Regions from separate parts of the Bradyrhizobium sp. USDA 4538 genome, predicted to be linked through region 2. Evidence: riboswitches for the same ligand, from Rfam matches in the RefSeq annotation. Region 2 holds a riboswitch; the other holds the start of a gene.
The links. Region 2 has a riboswitch for glycine ahead of gcvT (glycine cleavage system aminomethyltransferase GcvT). Riboswitches for the same ligand answer to the same signal wherever they lie in the genome.
Positions count from the first base shown of each region.

Region 1: linked by a shared signal. The riboswitch ahead of J2R78_RS31430 (D-amino acid dehydrogenase) and the one ahead of gcvT (glycine cleavage system aminomethyltransferase GcvT) in region 2 are both predicted to bind glycine.

Region 1 covers NZ_JALJZE010000001.1:6,893,509-6,904,562, reverse strand. The annotation lists gene J2R78_RS31455 (hypothetical protein) at 1-80, opposite strand, end outside; tRNA gene J2R78_RS31450 (tRNA-Leu) at 305-391, shown strand; gene J2R78_RS31445 (hypothetical protein) at 351-881, shown strand; gene J2R78_RS31440 (ABC transporter substrate-binding protein) at 1,159-2,778, opposite strand; gene J2R78_RS31435 (M20/M25/M40 family metallo-hydrolase) at 3,044-4,174, shown strand; glycine riboswitch at 4,266-4,372, shown strand; glycine riboswitch at 4,376-4,490, shown strand; gene J2R78_RS31430 (D-amino acid dehydrogenase) at 4,557-5,915, shown strand; gene J2R78_RS31425 (ABC transporter permease) at 6,076-7,017, shown strand; gene J2R78_RS31420 (ABC transporter permease) at 7,021-7,908, shown strand; gene J2R78_RS31415 (ABC transporter ATP-binding protein) at 8,050-9,699, shown strand; gene J2R78_RS31410 (M81 family metallopeptidase) at 9,922-11,054, shown strand, end outside.
Region 2 covers NZ_JALJZE010000001.1:6,725,652-6,736,705, reverse strand. The annotation lists gene J2R78_RS30620 (NADP-dependent isocitrate dehydrogenase) at 1-598, shown strand, start outside; gene J2R78_RS30615 (DUF3455 domain-containing protein) at 629-1,135, shown strand; gene J2R78_RS30610 (cyclic nucleotide-gated ion channel) at 1,228-2,478, opposite strand; gene alaS (alanine--tRNA ligase) at 2,490-5,177, opposite strand; glycine riboswitch at 5,380-5,468, shown strand; gene gcvT (glycine cleavage system aminomethyltransferase GcvT) at 5,610-6,752, shown strand; gene gcvH (glycine cleavage system protein GcvH) at 6,772-7,137, shown strand; gene gcvP (aminomethyl-transferring glycine dehydrogenase) at 7,161-10,034, shown strand; gene J2R78_RS30585 (thioesterase family protein) at 10,252-10,683, shown strand; gene J2R78_RS30580 (hypothetical protein) at 10,723-11,054, opposite strand, start outside.

The DNA of each region.
Region 1 (11,054 bases), 170 kb from region 2:
ACGCCCGCGGCCGAGGCGAGCAGCGCGATGACGGCCGCCGCGCGCGACAGCTTCAGGCGGCGTGGGAAACGAACGGACATTCAGCTTTCTTAACCGGACAGTGTTGAGATTGCCTAAAGCAGCCACCGGTGTCCGGATTGAGGCTCAATCGCGGCGGCGCGCTGCTTATCCCAATGCTCGGCCGCCGAGGCAAATGGAATTGCGGGCCGCCGCTTAAGCCTTTGAAAGCTCACCTGTTAGCACCGGATAATGACAATTCCACTCCGCGCCCAAACGCGCTAGAAATCGGCGCGCCTGGCGCAACGCGGACGTGGCGGAACTGGTAGACGCAAGGGACTTAAAATCCCTCGATGGCAACGTCGTGTGGGTTCGAGTCCCACCGCCCGCACCAACCTTCGCATGCCACGCGCACCCGAGCGGGCCAGCGTCGTGATTTCCGGCTGTGGCGCAGTTCACACGCCGCGATCGCTGACTGTCGTAGTCTTGCCCGTATTTGGAAATTCCGGCCGCGCATTTTCGCGGCTGTTGCATTTCGAAATCAATTTTGGTCGGAGGCGGCGATGGAGATTGCAAACCGCAATCGGATTGCGAAGGGCAATCGGATTGCCAGCGAAACGGCGCGCGATCATGGTGCCTTTACTCTCCAGCATGGCGACGATGCGGCTCATTGCAGCAACGGGCTCAATGCACAGAATTTCCGCAACGCTGCGCCCGACGACCGCGCAATCTACCGGCGATGGATCCGCGGCGCGATCATGCTGTACGGACTGCTCGCGTTTGCCGCTGGAGCGGTGGTCTGGATGAGCGGAACCGGCATCGGACAGACACAGCTCACGAGCCTGTCGAGCCCGAGCAGCATGAGACCAGACCACGGCGATTAGCGGTCGCCGGTTCGGAACCCGCACCCTGCGTATTCGTTGTCATGCCGCAATTGGAGCATGACGATGCCGAACGACGATCCATCCGCGCAGCGCGCAACCGACCAACCCGATCAGCGCAAGGAGCGACCCTCCCCGCCGCAGCACGCACCACAAGGCGGACCACCGCTCAGCGACGGACTGGAGCAGCTCCGCGACAGCCACACCTGACACGCGACAGCGCGAAAAGAAAAATGGCCGGGACAAGTCCCGGCCATTTGTTTTGCGTCAAGCCGCAAGCTTACTCGGACTTGTCGATATTCCAGAAGATCGGCGTTGCCGGGCCGTCGAGCACGCCGGTCAGCGACTTCCGCCATGCGCTCGGAATGGTGTACTGGCCGAGCGGAACGTAGATCACCTGATCGTAGGCCTCGGTCTGGATTTCCGTGGCGATCTTCTTCTTTTCCTCAGCCGAGCCGGCGCGTGCGAACTTGTCACGCAGCTCCTCGATCTTCGGGTCTTCGGCCCAGCCGAACCAGCCGCCATTCTTGCCGCGACCGGTGATCGACGCGTTGACGATCGGATCGGAGACGTCGGCCGCGACCCAGTTGGTGAAGAACATGTTCCAGCCACCTTCCTTCGGCGGCTTCTGGCTGGCGCGGCGGGTCACCACGGTCTGCCAGTCGGTGGCCTGCAGGTCGACCTTGAAGCCGGCCTCGCGCAACTGCTGCGCAGCCACGACCGGCTGGGCCTTCAACGTCGTGACGTCGCCCGGCGCCATGATCACCACGGGGGTGCCGTCATAGCCGGATGCGGCAAGCGCCTTCTTGGCTTCCGCCAGGCCGTTACCCTTCACCAGCGTTTCGGCCCCGACGTCGGTCTCGAGCGGCGTGCCGCAGACGAAGAAGGCGCCGCAGATCCTCTGGTACTTGGCGTTGCCGACCAGCGCGTCGAGCACGTCCTTCTGGTTCATCGCCAGGAACGCAGCCCGGCGCACCTTCGGATTGTCGAACGGCGGATAGAGGAAGTTCATGCGTCCGAGGGTCTGGAAGCCGAACTTGTTCAGGACGTCGATCTTGAGATCCGGATTGGCTTCGAGCACCGGCAGCATGTCGAACGGAAGGTTCTCCATGAAATCGATGTCGCCGGATTGCAGTGCGTTCACCGCGGTCTGCGCATCGGCCATCGTGACCCACTCGACACGGTCGACCTTGACGACCTTGCCGCCCGCGGTCCAGCTCGCCGGCTCCTTGCGCGGCACGTAGTCCTTGTTCTTCTCATAGACCGCCTTCACGCCCGGCTGGAATTCCGCCTGCACGAATTTGAACGGTCCGGAGCCGATCTGTTCCGGGATCGGCTTGTCCGGCGGCGTCTCGGCAAGACGCTTCGGCATCATGAACGGCACGCGCGACGACGGCTTGCCGATCGATTCCAGCACGAGGCCGTAGGGTTCCTTCAGCTTCAGCGTGATGGTCTTGGCGTCGGTCGCCTCCAGGCTCGCGACGAAGTCCATCAGCTTCTGGCCCATGCCGTCGACCTTGCCCCAACGCTGCAGCGAGGCGACGCAGTCTTCCGCGGTGACCGGCGCGCCGTCGTGCCACTTCAGACCGTCGCGCAGCGTGAACGTGTAGGTCAGCTTGTCGTCGGAAACCTTCCAGTCCGCCATCTGCGGCTGGATCTTGAAATTGGAATCCGTCGCCAGCAGCGTGTCATAGATCATGTAGCCATGATCGCGGGTGATGTAGGCCGTGGTCATGATCGGATCGATGACGCGCAGATCCGAGTGCATCACCGCGGTGATGGTCTTGCCCGCGGCCATCGCCTGCGGCGCGAATGACAATTCCTGCGGCGCGAACGACAGCGCGAGCGCCGTCAACGCGGCCGCTAGCGTGCGGTGTTTCCAACGCGAGATAGGGAACATGCAATCTCTCCTGACGTGTAACTGGTCAAAGCCGGCTTATTCGTTATGCATGTGGTTCGTTATTTAGGCGAACTAACATGCTGTATGGCTTGTGAAATCGAGACTTGCACCAAGCGCCAAGCGCGTCAATCGGTTTCAGGTCGCATCGGACGTACACAAACGAATGAGGCCGCGCGCCAGATTTTGGCTTTACAAAATCGTCGGCTGAGATTTTCGTAACGCGCGCGCGATGCCGGCGCCGTCAGAACAACAAGAGAGAACAACGATGAACCCCGCCAATCTCCCCTTTGATTCCGAAACGATGCTGCAGGGCCTGCGCAGCTGGGTGGAATGCGAAAGCCCGACCTGGGACGCCGCCGCGGTCGAACGCATGCTCGATCTCGCCGCCCGCGAGATGGCGATCATGGGTGCGACGATCGAGCGCATCGCCGGACGCCAGGGCTTCGCGGGCTGCGTCCGCGCCCGTTTTCCCCATCCGAAACAAGGCCAGCCCGGCATCCTGATCGCCGGCCATCTGGACACCGTTCACCCGGTCGGCACCATCGAGAAGCTGAAGTGGCGGCGCGAAGGCAACAAGTGCTTCGGGCCGGGCATCTTCGACATGAAGGGCGGCAACTACCTGTCGATCGAGGCGATCAGGCAATTGGCGCGCGCCTCCTTCCCGACCCCGCTGCCGATCACCGTGCTGTTCACCCCCGACGAAGAGGTCGGCACGCCGTCGACGCGCGACATCATCGAGGCGGAAGCCGCGCGCAACAAATATGTGCTGGTGCCGGAGCCCGGCCGTCCGAACAACGGCGTCGTCACCGGCCGCTACGCGATCGCGCGCTTCAACCTGGAAGCCACCGGCAAGCCCAGCCATGCCGGCGCGACGCTGTCTTCCGGCCGCTCCGCGATCCGCGAGATGGCGCGGCAGATCATCGCCATCGACGGCATGACCACCGAGGACTGCACCTTCTCGGTCGGCATCGTGCATGGCGGCCAGTGGGTCAATTGCGTCGCGACGACCTGCACCGGCGAAGCGCTCAGCATGGCCAAGCGCCAGGCCGATCTCGACCGCGGCGTCGAGCGCATGCTGGCACTGTCGGGCACCGCCAACGACGTGACCTTCAAGGTGACGCGCGGCGTCACCCGCCCGGTGTGGGAGCCCGATGCGGGCACCATGGCGCTCTATGAAAAGGCAAAAGGCCTTGCGGCAGCGATGGGTCTCGATCTGCCGCACGGCAGCGCCGGCGGCGGCTCGGACGGCAACTTCACCGGCGCGATGGGCATCCCCACGCTCGACGGCCTCGGCGTTCGCGGCGCCGATGCACATACGCTCAACGAGCACATCGAGGTCGATAGCCTCGCCGAACGCGGCCGCCTGATGGCGGCACTGCTGGCGACGCTGGACTGACATCGATTGCACTGCACAACACGTTGGCACTGCCGGATCGAAATTTAGCCTTGTCCATTTTTAAGGCTTCGCCTACGGTCCGGCCGTCCAACGCGACGATGCGGGAGAGATCGAAGCGACAACAATCGTGTTGTTGGCTTCGGCGCCGACGGAGCAACCGCCCCGGAAACTCTCAGGCAAAAGGACTGTATCGTCAGGACGATCTGGAGAGAGACGAACATGGCCGCACATCAAGGGCCATGACGTCCACCGAAGGGGATAGTTCGCTTCTGGCCACAGCCCGATGCGGATCAAGCTCTCAGGTACCGTGACAGATGGGGCGCCGAATGCCGGTTTGACCGGTGGTTCGGCGACTCTAACCCACGGGAGCCTGACAACCATCATGCCACACATCGCGATTATCGGCGCCGGCATCACCGGCGTAACGACGGCCTATGCCCTGCTTGAACGCGGCTACAAGGTGACTGTCCTTGACAGGCATCGCTACGCCGCGATGGAAACTTCGTTCGCCAATGGCGGACAGCTTTCCGCCAGCAACGCCGAAGTCTGGAACAGTGCTGCGACCATCCTGAAGGGGCTGCGCTGGATGCTCAGAAGCGACGCGCCGCTGCTGATGAACCCGAAGCCGAGCTGGCACAAATATTCCTGGATCAGCGAGTTCGTCGGCCACATCACGCGCTATCGCGGCAACACCATCGAGACCACGAAGCTCGCCATCGAAGCGCGCAAGCATCTGTTCTCGATCGCAGAGCGCGAAAACATCGCCTTCGATCTCGAACGCCGCGGCATCCTGCACGTCTATCACGACAGGGCCGGCTTCGAAGCCGGCCTCAAGGTCAACACGCTGCTGCAGCAAGGCGGGCTCGACCGCCGGCCGGTGACCCCGGACGAGATCCGCGTCATCGAACCCGCGCTGCAGACAACCTGCTATGGCGGCTTCTTCACGCCGTCCGACGCGACCGGCGATATTCACAAATTCACGCGTGGGCTTGCCGACGCCTGCATCCGCCGTGGCGCGAGCTTCGTCCATGAAGCCGACGTCGACACGATCGCACACGGCGATGACGGCTTCCGCATCGGCTGGAACGAAGCTGCTTCACATGATGCTGCGGTCGCGACGCGACAGCAGCTACAGGCGGACGGGATCGTGATTTGCGCCGGCGTGGCGAGCCGCCACTTCGCCAGCCTGCTCAACGACCGCGTCAATGTCTATCCGGTGAAGGGCTATTCGATCACGGTGCAGCTCGATGCGCCGCAAAGCCGGAATGCCGCCCCAACCGTCAGCCTGCTCGATGAAGCTGCGAAGATCGTCACCAGCCGGCTCGGCGCCGACCGCTTCCGCGTCGCCGGCACCGCCGAGTTCAACGGCTTCAACCGCGACATTCGCGCCGATCGCATTCAACCGCTGGTGGACTGGGTGCGGCATCATTTCCCGGAGATCGATACGTCGAAAGTCGTGCCATGGGCGGGCCTGCGCCCGATGATGCCGAACATGATGCCGGTGGTTCGCGCCGGACGGATTCCGGGCGTGTTCTACAATACGGGCCACGGTCATCTCGGCTGGACGCTGTCGGCGGCGACGGCGCAGATGGTGGCCCAGGCGATCGACGATTGGCGCGACCTCGACACGCCGCCGATGGCGCCGTCGTTCGGTGCCGGGCTCGATGTGCCCGCCGACGCGCGCAAAGCTGAAATCAATCCACCTTCCAGTGGACTGCTTCGAACTTCACCGGAGGAATAATCGCGGCCAACAGGACTGATTAGCTGCACCGCAAAATCCGCAGCACCGATGGCATGGGACTTGCTCAAGTTCTACCGTGAGTCTGCTACCATCTGTGCTACGGTCTGGTGTGCAACGGTCCCGCTGCGGACTTCATCGACCACAACCCAACGGATCAAATTTGCTCGGATATCTGCTTCGCCGCATCCTCGCCGCCATTCCCGTGATGGGCGTGGTGGCTCTGTTCGTGTTCCTGTTGCTGCGGCTGACGCCGGGCGACCCGGCCGCCATCCTCGCCGGCGACAACGCGACGCCCGAACAGCTCGAACGCATTCGGACCTCGCTTGGTCTGAACGAGCCGATCTACATCCAGTTCTACACCTGGATCGCCAAGTTGCTGCACGGCGACCTCGGCGTCTCCCTGATCTCGAACAAGCCGATCCTCGAAATGATCGTCCCGCGCCTCGAGCCCTCGATCTCGGTCGCGCTGGCCACCATCATCCTCTCGATCCTGGTGGCGGTGCCGCTCGGCGTGATCGCGGCGTGGAAGCACGGCACCTGGATCGACCGCTTCGTGATGGGGCTCTCGGTGCTCGGCTTCTCGGTGCCGGTGTTCGTGATCGGCTACGTGCTGATCCAGATCTTTGCGATTGATCTGCGCTGGGTTCCGGTACAGGGCTTCAAGAGCATCTCGGCCGGCTTCGGTCCGTTCTTCCAGCGCCTCATCCTGCCGACCTGCACACTCTCCTTCATCTATGTCGCGCTGATCGCACGCATGACGCGGGCCTCGATGCTCGATGTGCTCGGCGAGGATTACGTGCGCACGGCGCGGGCCAAGGGCATCGGCGAGACCGGCGTGCTGCTGCGCCATGCGCTGCGCAACGCCGCCGTGCCGGTCATCACGGTGATCGGTTCCGGCTTCGCGCTGCTGATCTCCGGCGTCGTCGTCACCGAGAGCGTGTTCAATCTTCCCGGCATCGGCCGCCTCACCGTCGATGCGGTGCTGGCGCGCGACTATCCGGTGATCCAGGCGATGATCCTGTTGACGTCGGGTATCTACGTCGCGGTCAATCTGTTGATCGACCTCGCCTACACCCTGCTCGATCCTCGTATCCGGTACTGAGCAATGGCGATCGAAACCCTTCCCGAATCCTCGCTTCCCGTCACCCGGCCGTTCCGCGTCAAGTTCGGCTTCCTGACGTCGACGCCGATCATCGCGGTTGCGACGATCAGCCTCGCCCTCATCATCCTGATGGCGATCTTCGCGCCGCTGCTTGCGCCGCACGATCCTCTGCTGCTGACGCCGTCGCAGCGGCTGAAGCCGTCGAGCGCGCAATACCTGCTCGGCACCGACGCCTATGGCCGCGACCTGTTGTCGCGCATCATCTACGGCGCACGGATCTCGCTGGTGATCGGGCTCGGCGCCGCCGTCTGCTCGATCGCCATCGGCCTTCTGATCGGCCTCGTCGCCGGCTTCTTCCGCTGGGTCGATGCGGTGCTGATGCGCGTGATGGACGGCTTGATGGCGATCCCCGCCATCCTGCTCGCGATCGCCGTGGTGTCGCTGTCGGGCGCCAGCATCTGGACCGTGATGGTCGCGATCACCATCCCCGAGATCCCGCGCGTGGCGCGGCTGGTGCGCTCAGTGGTGCTGACCGCACGCGAGGAACCTTATGTCGAGGCCGCGATCTCACTCGGCACCAGCCTGCCGAAGATCATGTGGCGGCATTTGATGCCGAACACGATCGCGCCGCTGATCGTGCAAGGCACCTATGTCTGCGCGTCCGCGATCCTGACCGAGGCGATCCTGTCGTTCCTCGGCGCCGGCATCTCGCCGGAAACGCCGACCTGGGGCAACATCATGGCCGAGGGCCGCGCCTATTTCCAGGTCAAGCCGTCGCTGATCTTCTGGCCGGGGCTGCTGCTCTCGATCGCCATTCTCAGCGTCAACCTGATCGGCGACGCCGCCCGCGACGCGCTCGATCCCCGCATGAAGCAGCGTGAGGGCAAGTGACGGCTTCAGCTCTTCTGAAGCCGTCATTCCGGGGCGATGCGAAGCATCGAACCCGGAATCTCGAGATTCCGGGTCTGGTGCTGGCGCACCATCCCGGAATGACAGTGGGTAAATTCCTTCACAGCGCCAAGAGACCCTGACATGACCAACGTCGTCCTCGACATCAGCAATCTCGTCGTCGGCCTCGGCCGCAAGGCGGATGCGCATCGCATCATCGACGACCTCTCGCTGCAGGTACGTGAAAGCGAGACGCTGTGCCTGGTCGGCGAAAGCGGCTCGGGCAAGTCGGTGACATCGCTCACCGTGATGGGCCTGCAGCAGAAGGGCACGCTGGTGCCGTCTGGCGGCAGCGTCAAACTGGTCGGCGAGGAACTGCTCACCGCCAGCGACCGGCGGCTGCGGCAACTCCGCGCCACGCGGATGGCGATGATCTTCCAGGAGCCGATGACCGCGCTCAATCCCGTGGTGCCGGTAGGCCGCCAGATCGACGAGGTGCTGCGCGCCCACACAGATCTCGATGCCCGCGCACGGCGCCAGAAAATCCTGGCGATGATGGAGCATGTGCGGCTGCCGGACGTGGAGCGCATCTTCTCCTCCTACCCGCACCGCCTCTCGGGCGGTCAGCGCCAGCGCATCATGATCGCGATGGCGCTGGTGCTGGAGCCGAAGCTCCTGATCGCGGACGAGCCGACCACCGCGCTCGACGTCACCACCCAGAAGCAGATCCTCACCTTGATCCGCGACCTGCAACGCGATCACGGCACCGCGGTTCTGTTCATCACCCACGACATGGGCGTGGTGGCCGAGATCGCCGACCGCGTCGCGGTGATGCGGCACGGCCGCCTGGTCGAAACCGGCCCGCTGCAGGACGTGCTGCGCAATCCGAAGATGGAGTACACCCGCAACCTCTTGTCCTCGGTGCCGAGCCTGGTGCCGCGCGCGCCGCGCCCGGAGACGACCGAGCCCGTGGTGCTGGAAGCCAACGAGCTCAGCAAGGTCTACCGGGAGCGGTCGCTGTACGGCAAAGCCCGCGAGGTCGCCGCCGCCAGCAACGTCACGCTCACTCTGCGCAAGGGCCGCACCCTCGGCATCGTCGGCGAAAGCGGTTCCGGCAAGTCGACGGTCGCGCGCTGCATCGTGCGCCTAATCGATCCGACCTCGGGCGGGGTACGCCTCGCCGGCCGCGAGATCTCCGACCTGTCGCGCCGGCTGTTGCAACCGCATCGCCAGAAGATCCAGATCATCTTCCAGGATCCCTACCGCTCGCTCAATCCGCGCGTCACCGTCGGCGAGAGCATCGCGGAAGGCCCGGTCAATTACGGCATGCCGCGCAAGGATGCGCTGGCGCGGGCGCGCGAGCTGCTCGAGCTCGTCCATTTGCCGCCCGACGCGATCTCGCGATATCCGCACCAGTTCTCCGGCGGCCAGCGCCAGCGCATCGCGATCGCGCGCGCGCTGGCGCTCGATCCCGACGTGCTCGTCGCGGATGAGGCGGTGTCCGCGCTCGACGTCTCGGTGCAGGCGCAGGTTCTGGATCTGCTTGACGAAATCCAGCGCCGGCTGGGCATCGCGCTGCTGTTCATCACGCATGATTTGCGCGTCGCCGCACAAATCTGCGACGACGTCGCCGTGATGCAACATGGCCGCGTCGTGGAACAGGGACCGGCCGCCGAGGTGCTGACCAATCCGCAGCAGGCCTATACCCGCGCGCTGCTCGATGCGGCGCCCGGTCGCGGCTGGGACTTCGCCAACTTCCGCCCCGTTTCGGAAGGCATTGTGGCGACGGCCTAGGTCTTTAGCCTCAAGCCTTTCCGCCCACAGGGCATGCAAATCCGCTGGTGCTCCCCGGCTTGCGCTGGGCGCGACGACACGCTTAACGTCGCGCGCTAGAGCGTGGCCCTGAAGGCGGACACCGGTCTTCCCCGGAGATCACGCTCCAACCAACGAGATGAGATCATGACGCGCGTCGTTATGATCGCATCATGATCGAAGAAACGTATCGAGACCGACTTGATGACCCGCATTGCCGTTGGCGGCTTCCTGCACGAGACCAATACCTTCGCACCGACGAAGGCAACCTATGACGATTTCGTGCATGGCGGTGGCTGGCCGTCGATGACGCATGGCGCCGACGTGCTCAAGGTCATGCGCAAGATCAATGTCGGCCTCGCCGGCTTTGTCGAGGCGGCGGAAGCCAATGGCTGGGAGCTGGTGCCGACGATCTTCGCCGCGGCGAGCCCGTCGGCGCATGTCAGCAAGGATGCGTTCGAGCGGATCGTGACGGAAATGGTCGACGGCATCGCCGCGGCCGGACCGATCGATGCCGTCTATCTCGACCTGCACGGCGCCATGGTCACCGAGCATTATGACGACGGTGAAGGCGAAACGCTGGCCCGCGTGCGCAAGGCGATCGGCAACGACCTGCCGCTGGTGGCGAGCCTCGATCTGCATGCGAACGTCTCGCCAAAGATGATCGAGCATGCCGATGCGCTGATTGCCTACCGCACCTATCCGCATGTCGACATGGCCGAAACCGGCCGCGCCTGCGCCCGGCATCTGGCGCTGATGCTCAAGTCCAGGCAGCGCTTCGCAAAGGCATTCCGGCAACTGCCGTTCCTGATCCCGATCAGCTGGCAATGCACCAACGACCAGCCGACCAAGGGCATCTATCAGAAGCTCGCCGCACTCGAGAGCGACGCGGTGCCGACGCTGTCGTTTGCGCCGGGCTTCCCGGCCGCCGATTTCAGGGATTGCGGGCCGAGCGTATTCGCTTACGGCCGGACCCAGGCCGATGCGGATGCCGCCGCCGACAAGGTCGTCGCCCTGGTCGAGAGCCATGAGGACGATTTCGACGGCCGGATCTATTCGCCCGACGAAGGCGTGCGGCTGGCGATGGAACTGGCGAAATCGGCCAGCAAGCCGATCATCATCGCCGACACGCAGGACAATCCCGGCGCCGGCGGCGATTCCGACACCACCGGCATGCTGCGCGCGCTGGTGCGCAACAAGGCGAGTGCCGCAACCGGCGTGATCTACGACCCGCAATCCGCGAAGGCCGCGCACAGCGCCGGTGTCGGGGCATCAGTCACGCTCGAGCTCGGCGGCAAGTCCGGCATTCCCGGCGACGCGCCATACCGGGAGACTTT
Region 2 (11,054 bases):
TCTGTCGACCAAGAACACGATTCTGAAGGTCTATGACGGCCGCTTCAAGGACATCTTCCAGGACGTCTTCGACCGCGAGTTCAAGAAGGAATTCGAGGCCAAGGGCCTGACCTACGAGCACCGCCTGATCGACGACATGGTGGCCTCGGCGCTGAAATGGTCCGGCGGTTATGTCTGGGCCTGCAAGAACTATGACGGCGACGTGCAGTCCGACACCGTGGCCCAGGGTTACGGCTCGCTCGGCCTGATGACCTCGGTGCTGCTCACCCCGGACGGCAAGACCGTGGAAGCCGAGGCCGCCCACGGCACCGTGACCCGCCACTACCGCGAGCACCAGAAGGGCAAGGAGACCTCGACCAACTCGATCGCGTCGATCTTCGCCTGGACCCGTGGCCTCGCCCATCGCGCCAAGCTCGACAACAACGAGGCGCTGGCCAAGTTCGCCACCACCCTGGAGAAGGTCTGCGTCGCCACCGTCGAAGAGGGCTACATGACCAAGGACCTCGCGCTCCTGGTCGGCGCCGACCAGCGCTGGCTCTCGACCACCGGATTCCTCGACAAGGTGTCCGACAACCTCGTGAAGGCGATCGCGGCCTGAGGCCGTCATCCTGGGAAGACAGGTGCGAGCATGACCATGGCCCTTGTCAGAGCCGTCGTGCTCGCATCGTTCTCGCTAACCGCGTCGGCGGCATTCGCTGCCGATCCCCTGCCCGACGCCGTCGCGGCGCCTGGCGAGTCCAAGATCCTCACCGTCCATGCCGAGGGCGTGCAGGTCTATGAGTGCAAGCCGGTCAGCGACGGCAAGCTCGCCTGGTCGTTCCGCGAACCGATCGCGACCCTGATCGCCGACGGTCGCACGGTCGGCCGGCATTATGCGGGTCCGAACTGGGAGCATGTCGACGGCAGTGTCGTGACCGCCCGCACCGCCGGCAGCGCACCCGGCACCACCGCCGCCGATATTCCCTGGCTGAAGCTCGAGGTGATCGCCCACCGCGGCAACGGCCTGCTCTCCGGCGTCGCAACCGTGCAGCGGATCAACACCTCGGGCGGCGAGCTCAGCGGCGCCTGCGACAAATCAGGCGCGCTGAAGAGCGCGGCGTATTCGGCGGATTACGTGTTCCTGCGACGGGACTAGCGTTTTCAAGCGAAGTGGATACCGGTTCGCGTGGAGAAAACGCGCCAAACGAAGAATCGAGAGCCTCGTTCCGATTCAATCGGAATGAGGTTCTAGTCGCGGATGCCGCCGTCGGTCTCGCGCGGCGCCTGGGCGATCTCCGCGGCGGCCAGGTCGCCGCCGGCCGCGAGCGGATCGGCAAGCCGCGCCTCCGCGGTCTCCCGGACATGCGCGGCGAGCGCCGGCATGCGCTCGATCAGGGCATGGAAGTCCTGCGCATCGAGCACCAGGAGCTTGGTCTTGCGCGTCGCCGTCACCGTGCCGGAGCGGCTGGTCCGCCGCAGCAGCGCGATCTCGCCGAAGAACGCGCCGTCGGAAAGCCGCACAAGCTGGCTCGGCAGGTCGATCTCGACCTCGCCCGCGGTGATGAAATACATCGATGACGCCGCATCGCCGCGCCGCACCAGCACCTCGCCGGCCTCGATGGTCTGCGACCGCAGCAAGCGCATGATGTCGGAAATATCGGCAGCGCCAAGATGTGAGAACAGCGGCACCCGCGCCAGCATGCCCCAGGTCACGACGAAGTCGCGGCGCCGGACCTCGTCGGCGAACGCGGTCGAGATGATCGCGACCGGCAGCGCGATCATCGCGAAGCCGACCACGATCGCGACCACCGTGACGGTCCGGCCGAGCGGCGTAATCGGGACGACGTCGCCGTAACCGACGGTGCCGAGCGTCACGATCGCCCACCACATCGCCTGCGGCATGGTGCCGAACTTGTCCGGCTGCACCCTGTGCTCGATGGCATAGAGCAGCGAGGCAAACAGCAGCACGGCGCCGGTCAGGATCACCACGCAGCCGAACAGCGTGCGCCGCTCGGCATGCAGCGCCGCCAGCAGCGAGCGCATCGCGGTCGAGTAGCGCACCAGCTTGAGGAACGGCAGCATGCCGAACAGCACCAGCGCGGTCTTGTCGCCGATGACAAGCGCGACGGCCGATGGCAGGAAGGCCAGCAGGTCGATCACGCCGAGCGCCGAGAAGGCGTATTCCAGCCGTGCCCGTGCCGGCGTCATGTCGCGCAGCGAGTGGCCGACCACGCTCCAGAGCCGCGCGGCATATTCCAGCGCGAAGGCAATGACCGCCGCGATCTCGATGGTCGTCAGCAGCCAGCCGAGCTGTGCGTCGATCTCGGGCACCGAGGCCAGGATCGCCGCCAGCACATCGACGGCGATGATGGCGACGATGATCCGGGCAAAGCGCAAGCCGCCCGAATGCGGCAGATCATCGCGTTCGAGCAGCTCGTAGAGACGGTCGCGCAACCCGGGATCGCTGATCGTGGGCTTGAGCGGAGCCGTCGCCACGATCAGCCTCTCCGTCAGGCGCCGGCCGATGCCTGTTGAGTCATGGCCTGTTCGATCGCCGACAGCGCGGCGTCGGCCTTGGCGCCGTCGGGCCCGCCGGCCTGCGCCATGTCGGGCCGGCCGCCGCCGCCCTTGCCGCCGAGCACCTCGGAGCCCTTGCGCACCAGCTCGACCGCGTTGAACCGCGCGGTCAGATCGGCGGTGACGCCGACCACGATGCCGGCCTTGCCGTCCTCGGTGACGCCGACGATCGCGACCACGCCGGAGCCGATCTGCTTCTTGCCGTCGTCGACGAGACTCTTGAGATCCTTGGTCTCGACGCCCTCGACCGCGCGCGCCAGCAGCTTGACATTGCCGACCTCGCGAACGGCTGAGGCGGCGCCGTTCGACGCACCGCCGCCGCCCATCGCGAGCTTCTTGCGGGCGTCGGACAAATCGCGCTCGAGCTTCTTGCGCTCTTCCATCAGAGCTGTGATGCGCGCCGGCACGTCCTCGATCGTGGTGCGCAGCTCCAGCGCCGCGGTCTTGGCCAGCGCGATGGTGTCGTTGGCGTGCTTGCGCGCATGATGCCCGGTCAGCGCCTCGATACGGCGCACGCCGGACGCGACCGCGCCCTCGCTGGTCACGGAAATCATGCCGATGTCACCGGTGCGGCGGACATGGGTGCCGCCGCAGAGCTCGACCGACCAGCCAAGCGCGTTCTGGCCGTGATCGCGGGCGCCCTTGCCCATCGACACGACGCGAACCTCGTCGCCGTATTTCTCGCCGAACAGCGCGCGGGCGCCGGCCTCGCGGGCATCGTCGACGCCCATGACCCGGGTCGTGACCTCGTCATTCTCCAGCACGACATCGTTGGCGATGTCCTCGATCCGGGCGAGCTCTTCCGGCGTGATCTGCTTCGGATGCACGAAGTCGAAGCGCAGCCGGTCCGGCGTGACCAGCGAGCCGCGCTGCGCGATGTGATCGCCGAGCACCTGGCGCAGCGCCTCGTGCAGCAGATGCGTCGCCGAATGGTTGGCGCGGATCGACGAGCGCCTGGTGTGATCGACCTCGAGCTGCAATGTGGTGCCGACGCCGAGCGTGCCCTGCTCCACCGTGCCGAGATGCACGAACAGATCGCCGGCCTTCTTCTGCGTGTCGGTGACGCGGAACTTGACGCCCTCCCCGGTCAGCACGCCGGTGTCGCCGACCTGGCCGCCGGACTCGCCGTAGAACGGGGTCTGGTTCAGCACGATCGCGCCGCTCTCGCCGGCCTTCAGGCTCTCGACCTCGGCGCCGTCCTTGATCAGCGCCGTCACCGCGCCTTCCGCGCTCTCGGTCTCGTAGCCGAGGAATTCGGTCGCACCGAGCTTCTCGCGCAGCGGGAACCAGATCGCCTCGCTCGCCGCCTCGCCCGAGCCCGCCCACGAGGCACGCGCCTTGACGCGCTGCCGCTCCATCGCGTCGGTGAACGACGCCTGGTCGACGCTGATGCCGCGCGACTTCAGCGCGTCCTGCGTCAGATCGAGCGGGAAGCCGTAGGTGTCGTACAGCGTGAACGCGGTGTCGCCGTCGAACATGTCGCCCTTCTTGAGGCCGGCGCTCTTCTCGTCGAGGATCGACAGGCCGCGCGCCAGCGTCTTGCGGAAGCGCGTCTCCTCCAGCCGCAGCGTCTCCTCGATCAGCTTCTCCGCACGGACCAGATCCGGATAGGCCTGGCCCATCTCGCGGACCAGCGCCCAGACCAGGCGATGCATCAGCGGCTCGCTCGCGCCCAAGAGCTGTGCATGGCGCATCGCGCGGCGCATGATCCGGCGCAGCACGTAGCCGCGGCCCTCGTTCGACGGCAGCACGCCGTCGGTGATCAGGAACGCGGACGAGCGCAGATGGTCCGCGATCACCCGATACGACCCAACGTTCTGCTCGTTCGGACCGTGCCCGAGGGTAGACGCGGCGGCATCGATCAGATTGCGGAACAGATCGGTCTCGAACACGCTCTCGACGCCCTGCAGGATGCAGGCCATGCGCTCGAGCCCCATGCCGGTGTCGATCGAGGGACGCGGCAGCGCTACGCGCTCCTCCTTCGTCACCTGCTCGTACTGCATGAACACCAGGTTCCAGAATTCGAGGAAGCGATCGCCATCCTCATCCGGGCTGCCCGGAGGGCCGCCCCAGATGTGCTCGCCGCGGTCGATGAAGATTTCGGAGCACGGTCCGCACGGGCCGGTGTCGCCCATCGCCCAGAAATTGTCCGAGGTCGGGATGCGGATGATGCGGTCGTCCGAGAAGCCCGCGATCTTCTTCCAGTAGCCGGCCGCCTCGTCGTCGGTGTGGTAGACGGTGACCAGCAGCTTGTCCTTCTTCAGCCCGAAATCCTTGGTGATCAGATTCCAGGCGAGCTCGATCGCGCGCTCCTTGAAGTAATCGCCGAACGAGAAGTTGCCGAGCATCTCGAAGAAGGTGAGATGGCGCGCGGTGTAGCCGACATTGTCGAGGTCGTTATGCTTGCCGCCGGCGCGCACGCACTTCTGCGACGTCGTGGCGCGCTGGTAGCCGCGCTTCTCGACGCCGGTGAAGACGTTCTTGAACTGCACCATGCCGGCATTGGTGAACATCAAGGTCGGGTCGTTGCGCGGAACCAGCGGCGACGAGGCCACGATCTCGTGCCCGTTCTCCTTGAAGAAGTTCAGAAATGTCGACCTGATGTCGTTGACGCTGCTCATGTTCATCCAATCGGAAAAAGGGGCCGGCCAGCCGCAAAAAGGCGTCATTTTCCGGCCGAACGCTTTTAGACATTGCCAGCTGCGGTGTCCAGAAACTGTGCAGGCGGATCATGGGCTTGCCGCGGCAGCACAAAGCCCATTGGATAGTTGCTGCAGCTGCGTTGACAGTCTTGGTGGCGCCGTGTTTTCTACCTACCTATACCTAGTCACGTCGGGAGAGACCGGCCTTACCGCCGGCGCCGAAGGAGCAACCGCCCCGGAAACTCTCAGGCAAAAGGACCGCGTGACGTCTGACATCTGGAAAGAGACGCTGGGGTTCGCCCCGATGCGTCCGCCGACGGGATAATACTCTCAGGCACAGCGACAGATGGGGCTTTCTGCAGGTTTCTCAAGGGGAAATAGGTCCCCGGCGGGAACCGCGAGGGCCCTGTGATGCTTGCGCGCGAAACCTCCCCGCTGAAACAGACCCCGCTGCACGCGCTGCACCTTGCGCGCGGCGCCAAGATGGTGCCGTTCGCCGGCTATGACATGCCGGTGCAATACGCGGCCGGCGTGCTGAAGGAGCACCTGCACACCCGCAAGGAAGCCGGCCTGTTCGATGTGTCGCACATGGGCCAGCTCGTGCTGAGGGCCAAATCCGGCAAGGTCGCGGATGCCGCGCTCGCGCTGGAAAAACTGGTGCCGCAGGACATCGTCGGTATCGCGCCGGGACGGCAGCGCTACGCGCAATTCACTAACAATGACGGTGGCCTGCTCGACGACCTGATGGTGGCGAATTTCGGCGATCACCTGTTCCTGGTGGTCAACGCCGCCTGCAAGGCCGAGGACGAGGCGCATCTCCGCGCGCATCTCTCCGACGCCTGCGAGATCATCTCGCTGGCCGACCGCGCGCTGATCGCGCTGCAGGGCCCGAAAGCCGAATCGGCGCTGGCGAATCTTTGTGCGGATGTCAGTTCGATGAAATTCATGGACGCCGGTCCGCGCCGCGGCGACGTCGACTGCTTCGTCTCGCGCTCCGGCTATACCGGCGAGGACGGCTTTGAGATCTCGGTGCCCGCGGACAAGGTGGAAGCCCTGGTCACCGCGCTGCTCGACAATCCCGACGTGTTGCCGATCGGGCTCGGCGCGCGCGACAGCCTGCGGCTCGAAGCCGGGCTGTGCCTCTATGGCCACGACATCGACACCACGACGACGCCGGTTGAAGGCGCGCTGGAATGGTCGGTGCAGAAGGTTCGCCGCGGCGGCGGCGCCCGCGCCGGCGGCTTCCCAGGCGCCGACAAAATTCTCGCGCAATTCGCAGATGGCGCTGCGCGCCGACGGGTCGGCCTGAAGCCTGACGGCCGCGCACCGGTGCGCGAAGGCGCCGCGCTGTTCGCCGATGCCGGCTCGACCGAGCAGATCGGCAAGGTGACCTCGGGCGGCTTCGGCCCGAGCCTCAATGCGCCGGTTGCGATGGGCTACCTGCCCACGGCCCTTTCCGCCGTCGGCACCACCGTTTTCGCCGAAGTGCGCGGCCAGCGGCTGCCGCTGAAAGTCGCCGCTACGCCCTTCGTCCCCAATACCTACAAACGCTGAACGCCAAAGGATCGACCCCATGACGACGCTGTACACGTCCGACCACGAATGGCTCCGCATCGAGGGCGACGTCGCCACGATCGGGATCACCGACTATGCGCAGTCGCAGCTCGGCGACGTCGTGTTCGTCGAACTGCCCAAGGTCGGCCGCAGCCTGAAGAAGGCCGAGGCCGCCGCTGTCGTCGAATCCGTCAAGGCCGCTTCCGACGTCTACGCGCCGATCGCCGGCGAGGTGGTCGAGGTCAACGACGCGCTCGCCGCCGAGCCCGCGCTGGTCAATTCCGACGCCGGCGGCAAGGCCTGGTTCTTCAAGCTGAAGATTGCCGACAAGGGCGAGCTCGGCGGCCTGATGGACGAGGCCGCCTACGCCGCGCACACCGCCTAAAGGATCACCCCGAGGATCACGTCATGAACGCGCCCTTCAAGCCGATCAACGAAGCCGCCACCGATTTCGTGCGCCGCCACATCGGACCGTCGCCGCGCGACGTCAACGCGATGCTGGAGACGGTCGGCGCCGCGAGCCTGCAGGCGCTGATGAACGAGACGCTGCCGGCGTCGATCCGGCAGAAGGCGCCGCTCGATCTCGGCCGGGCGCTGAGCGAGACCGAGGCGCTCGCGCATATGAGCGAGCTCGCCGCGCAGAACCAGGTGTTCACCTCGCTGATCGGCCAGGGCTATTCCGGCACCATCCTGCCCGCGGTGATCCAGCGCAACATTCTGGAGAACCCGGCCTGGTACACCGCCTATACGCCGTACCAGCCGGAGATCAGCCAGGGCCGGCTCGAGGCGCTGTTCAACTTCCAGACCATGATCTGCGATCTCACCGGGCTCGACGTCGCCAACGCCTCGCTGCTCGACGAGGCGACCGCCGCGGCGGAAGCGATGGCGCTCGCCGAGCGCCACTCGCAGGTCAAGGCGAAGGTGTTCTTCGTCGACAAGGAGGTGCATCCGCAGACGCTGGCGGTGATGCGCACGCGCGCCGCGCCGCTGGGCTGGGCGCTGGTGGTCGGCGATCCCCTGACCGAGCTCGACAACGCCGATGTGCTCGGCGCGCTGTTGCAATATCCGGGCACATCGGGCGCGGTACGCGACCTTAAGCCTGCGATCGCGTCGCTGCGCGCCAAGGGCGCGCTTGCGATCGTCGCGGCGGACCTGCTGTCGCTGACGCTGCTCGCCTCGCCCGGCGAGCTCGGCGCCGACATCGCGATCGGTTCGGCGCAGCGGTTCGGCGTGCCGACGGGGTATGGCGGACCGCACGCCGCCTACATGGCGGTGCGCGACACGCTGAAGCGCTCGCTGCCCGGCCGCATCGTCGGCCTCTCGGTCGATTCGCGCGGTGCGCCGGCCTACCGCCTCGCGCTGCAAACCCGCGAGCAGCATATCCGCCGCGAGAAGGCGACCTCGAACATCTGCACCGCGCAGGTGCTGCTCGCCGTGATCGCCTCGATGTATGCGGTCTATCACGGTCCCGAGGGCCTGACCCATATCGCACGCAGCGTGCATCGTCGCGCCACCGTGCTCGCCGCCGGCCTGCGCAAGCTCGGCTTTGCGCCGACCAGCGAAGCGTTCTTCGATACCGTGACCGTCGAGGCAGGTAGCAAGCAGATCGAGCTCGTCACCCGCGCGCAGGCCGAACGGATCAATCTGCGGATCGGCGCGACCACGCTCGGCATCGCGCTCGACGAGACCTCGACGCCGGAGACGGTCGAGGCGGTGTGGCGCGTGTTCGGCGGCAAGCTCAGCTATGCCGAGATCGAGGCCGGCGCGCACGAGGCGCTGCCGAAGGAGCTGCGGCGCACCAGCGCCTTCCTCAGCCATCCGGTGTTCAATACGCATCGTTCCGAGACCGAGCTGCTGCGCTACATGCGCAAGCTCAGCGATCGTGACCTCGCGCTCGACCGCGCGATGATCCCGCTCGGCTCTTGCACGATGAAGCTCAACGCCACCACCGAGATGATCCCGCTGACCTGGCCGGCGTTCGGCAATCTGCATCCGTTCGCGCCGGCGGATCAGGCCAAGGGCTATCACGCGCTGTTCAAGCGGCTGGAGCAATGGCTGTGCGACATCACCGGCTATGACGCGGTCTCGCTGCAGCCGAATTCCGGCGCGCAGGGCGAATATGCCGGGCTGCTGGCGATCCGCGGCTATCACCTCGCGCGCGGCGAGCCGCACCGCAAGGTGTGCCTGATCCCCTCCTCCGCGCACGGCACCAATCCGGCCTCGGCTGCGATGGTCGGCATGGAGGTCGTGGTCGTCGCGTGCGATGCGCGCGGCGACGTCGACGTCAATGATCTTCGCGCCAAGGCGGAGAAGCACTCCGCCAACCTTGCCGCGGTCATGATCACCTATCCGTCGACCCACGGCGTGTTCGAGGAGCATATCCGCGAGATCTGCGACATCGTGCATGCCCATGGCGGCCAGGTCTATCTCGACGGCGCCAACATGAACGCGCAGGTCGGACTGTCGCGGCCCGGCGATTACGGCGCCGATGTCAGCCATCTCAACCTGCACAAGACCTTCTGCATTCCGCATGGCGGCGGCGGCCCCGGCATGGGCCCGATCGGCGTGAAGGCGCATCTTGCGCCCTATCTGCCGGGCCATCCCGCAACCGACGGGGCAACTGCGCACGCCATCGGCCCGGTGTCGGCCGCGCCGTTTGGCTCGGCGTCGATCCTGACCATCTCCTACATCTACATCCTGATGATGGGCGGCGAAGGTCTGACGCGCGCCACCGAGATCGCGATCCTCAACGCCAACTACATCGCCGCACGGCTGCAGCCGCACTTTCCGGTGCTGTACCGCAACGAGCGCGGCCGCGTTGCGCATGAGTGCATCGTCGATCCGCGGCCGCTGAAGACGACCAGCGGCGTCACCGTCGACGACATCGCAAAACGCCTGATCGACTACGGCTTCCACGCGCCGACCATGAGCTTCCCGGTGGCGGGCACGCTGATGATCGAACCGACGGAATCGGAATCGAAGTTCGAGATCGACCGCTTCTGCGACGCCATGATCGCGATCCGCGACGAAATCGCGGAGATCGAGAAGGGCCGCTGGAAGGTCGAGGCCTCGCCCCTGCGCCACGCGCCGCATACCGTGCACGACATCGCCGACGATGTCTGGAACCGGGCCTACACCCGCGCCGAGGGCTGCTTCCCGGCCAGCGTGTCACGGTCCGACAAATACTGGAGCCCGGTCGGCCGCGTCGACAACGTCTATGGCGACCGCAATCTGGTGTGCTCGTGCCCGCCGGTCGAGGATTACGCGCAGGCGGCGGAGTAAGGAGCTACTGCAGCTATGTGGCGTTGCGTCTCTGACGCCTGATTCACTCGGTGTCATTCCGGGGCTCGCGAAGCGAGAACCTCAGGTGCGCAACTGCGCACCGGGGAATCTCGATCCACGACCTCTGGATTCCCCGATGCGCCCATTGCGCATCTGCGGTTCGCGACTTCGTCGCGCCCCGGAATGACGGACTGGCCCGCCCGCGGCAGGAGGAAACATGCGCGAGGAATTCCGGTTCCATTTCCCGTTTCGCGTCCGCTATTCGGAGGTCGACGCACAGGCGGTGGTGTTCAACGCCCACTACCTCACCTATTTCGACACCGCCATCACCGAATATTTCCGCGCGCTCGGCTACGACTATCTCGGCGAGGTGGCGCGGACTGGCATCGACTTCCACACTGTGAAATCGGTCGTCGAATACAAGGCGCCGATCCGGTTCGACGAGGACATCGAGGTCTGCGTCCGCGTCGCGCGGATCGGCCGCTCCTCGATCAATCTTGCGCTCGCGATCTTCGCCAAGGGCTCCGATGAACTGCGCGCCACCGGCGAGATCATCTGGGTCGCGACCGATCAGAAGACCCATCAGTCGGTCGCGGTGGCCGAGGATTTGCGGGCACTGATCGCAAGCCGGGAGAAGACGCTGGCATAGGCATAGGCTGATTGCGTACACACGTTGTGCGGATCAGGCTTACGGGGCAACCAAGGCTCGGCTCTCGGCGTCCCAGCGCCACAGACGCTCATTGGTCAGTTCGGTGCCGCCCCACCAGCGATGGATCGTGTTGTATTGGCTGAAGTCGAGCTCGCGATCCGACACTTCCTGGCCGAAATCGGTGAGCGACAGCCGACTGTGCAGGAGTCGGTTGTTTCGGGCCTTCAGATCGTCGGGCGCTTCGATCTCCGCGGGGAATCCGGTCAGGACCGGTGATGGACAATAGGCGAGCCGGTCCAGGATCAGCTCCGCTTCCTGAAAATCGAACACGCCGCGTTCCCTGTTCAGCTCGCTTGAAAGGACCTGTGGGC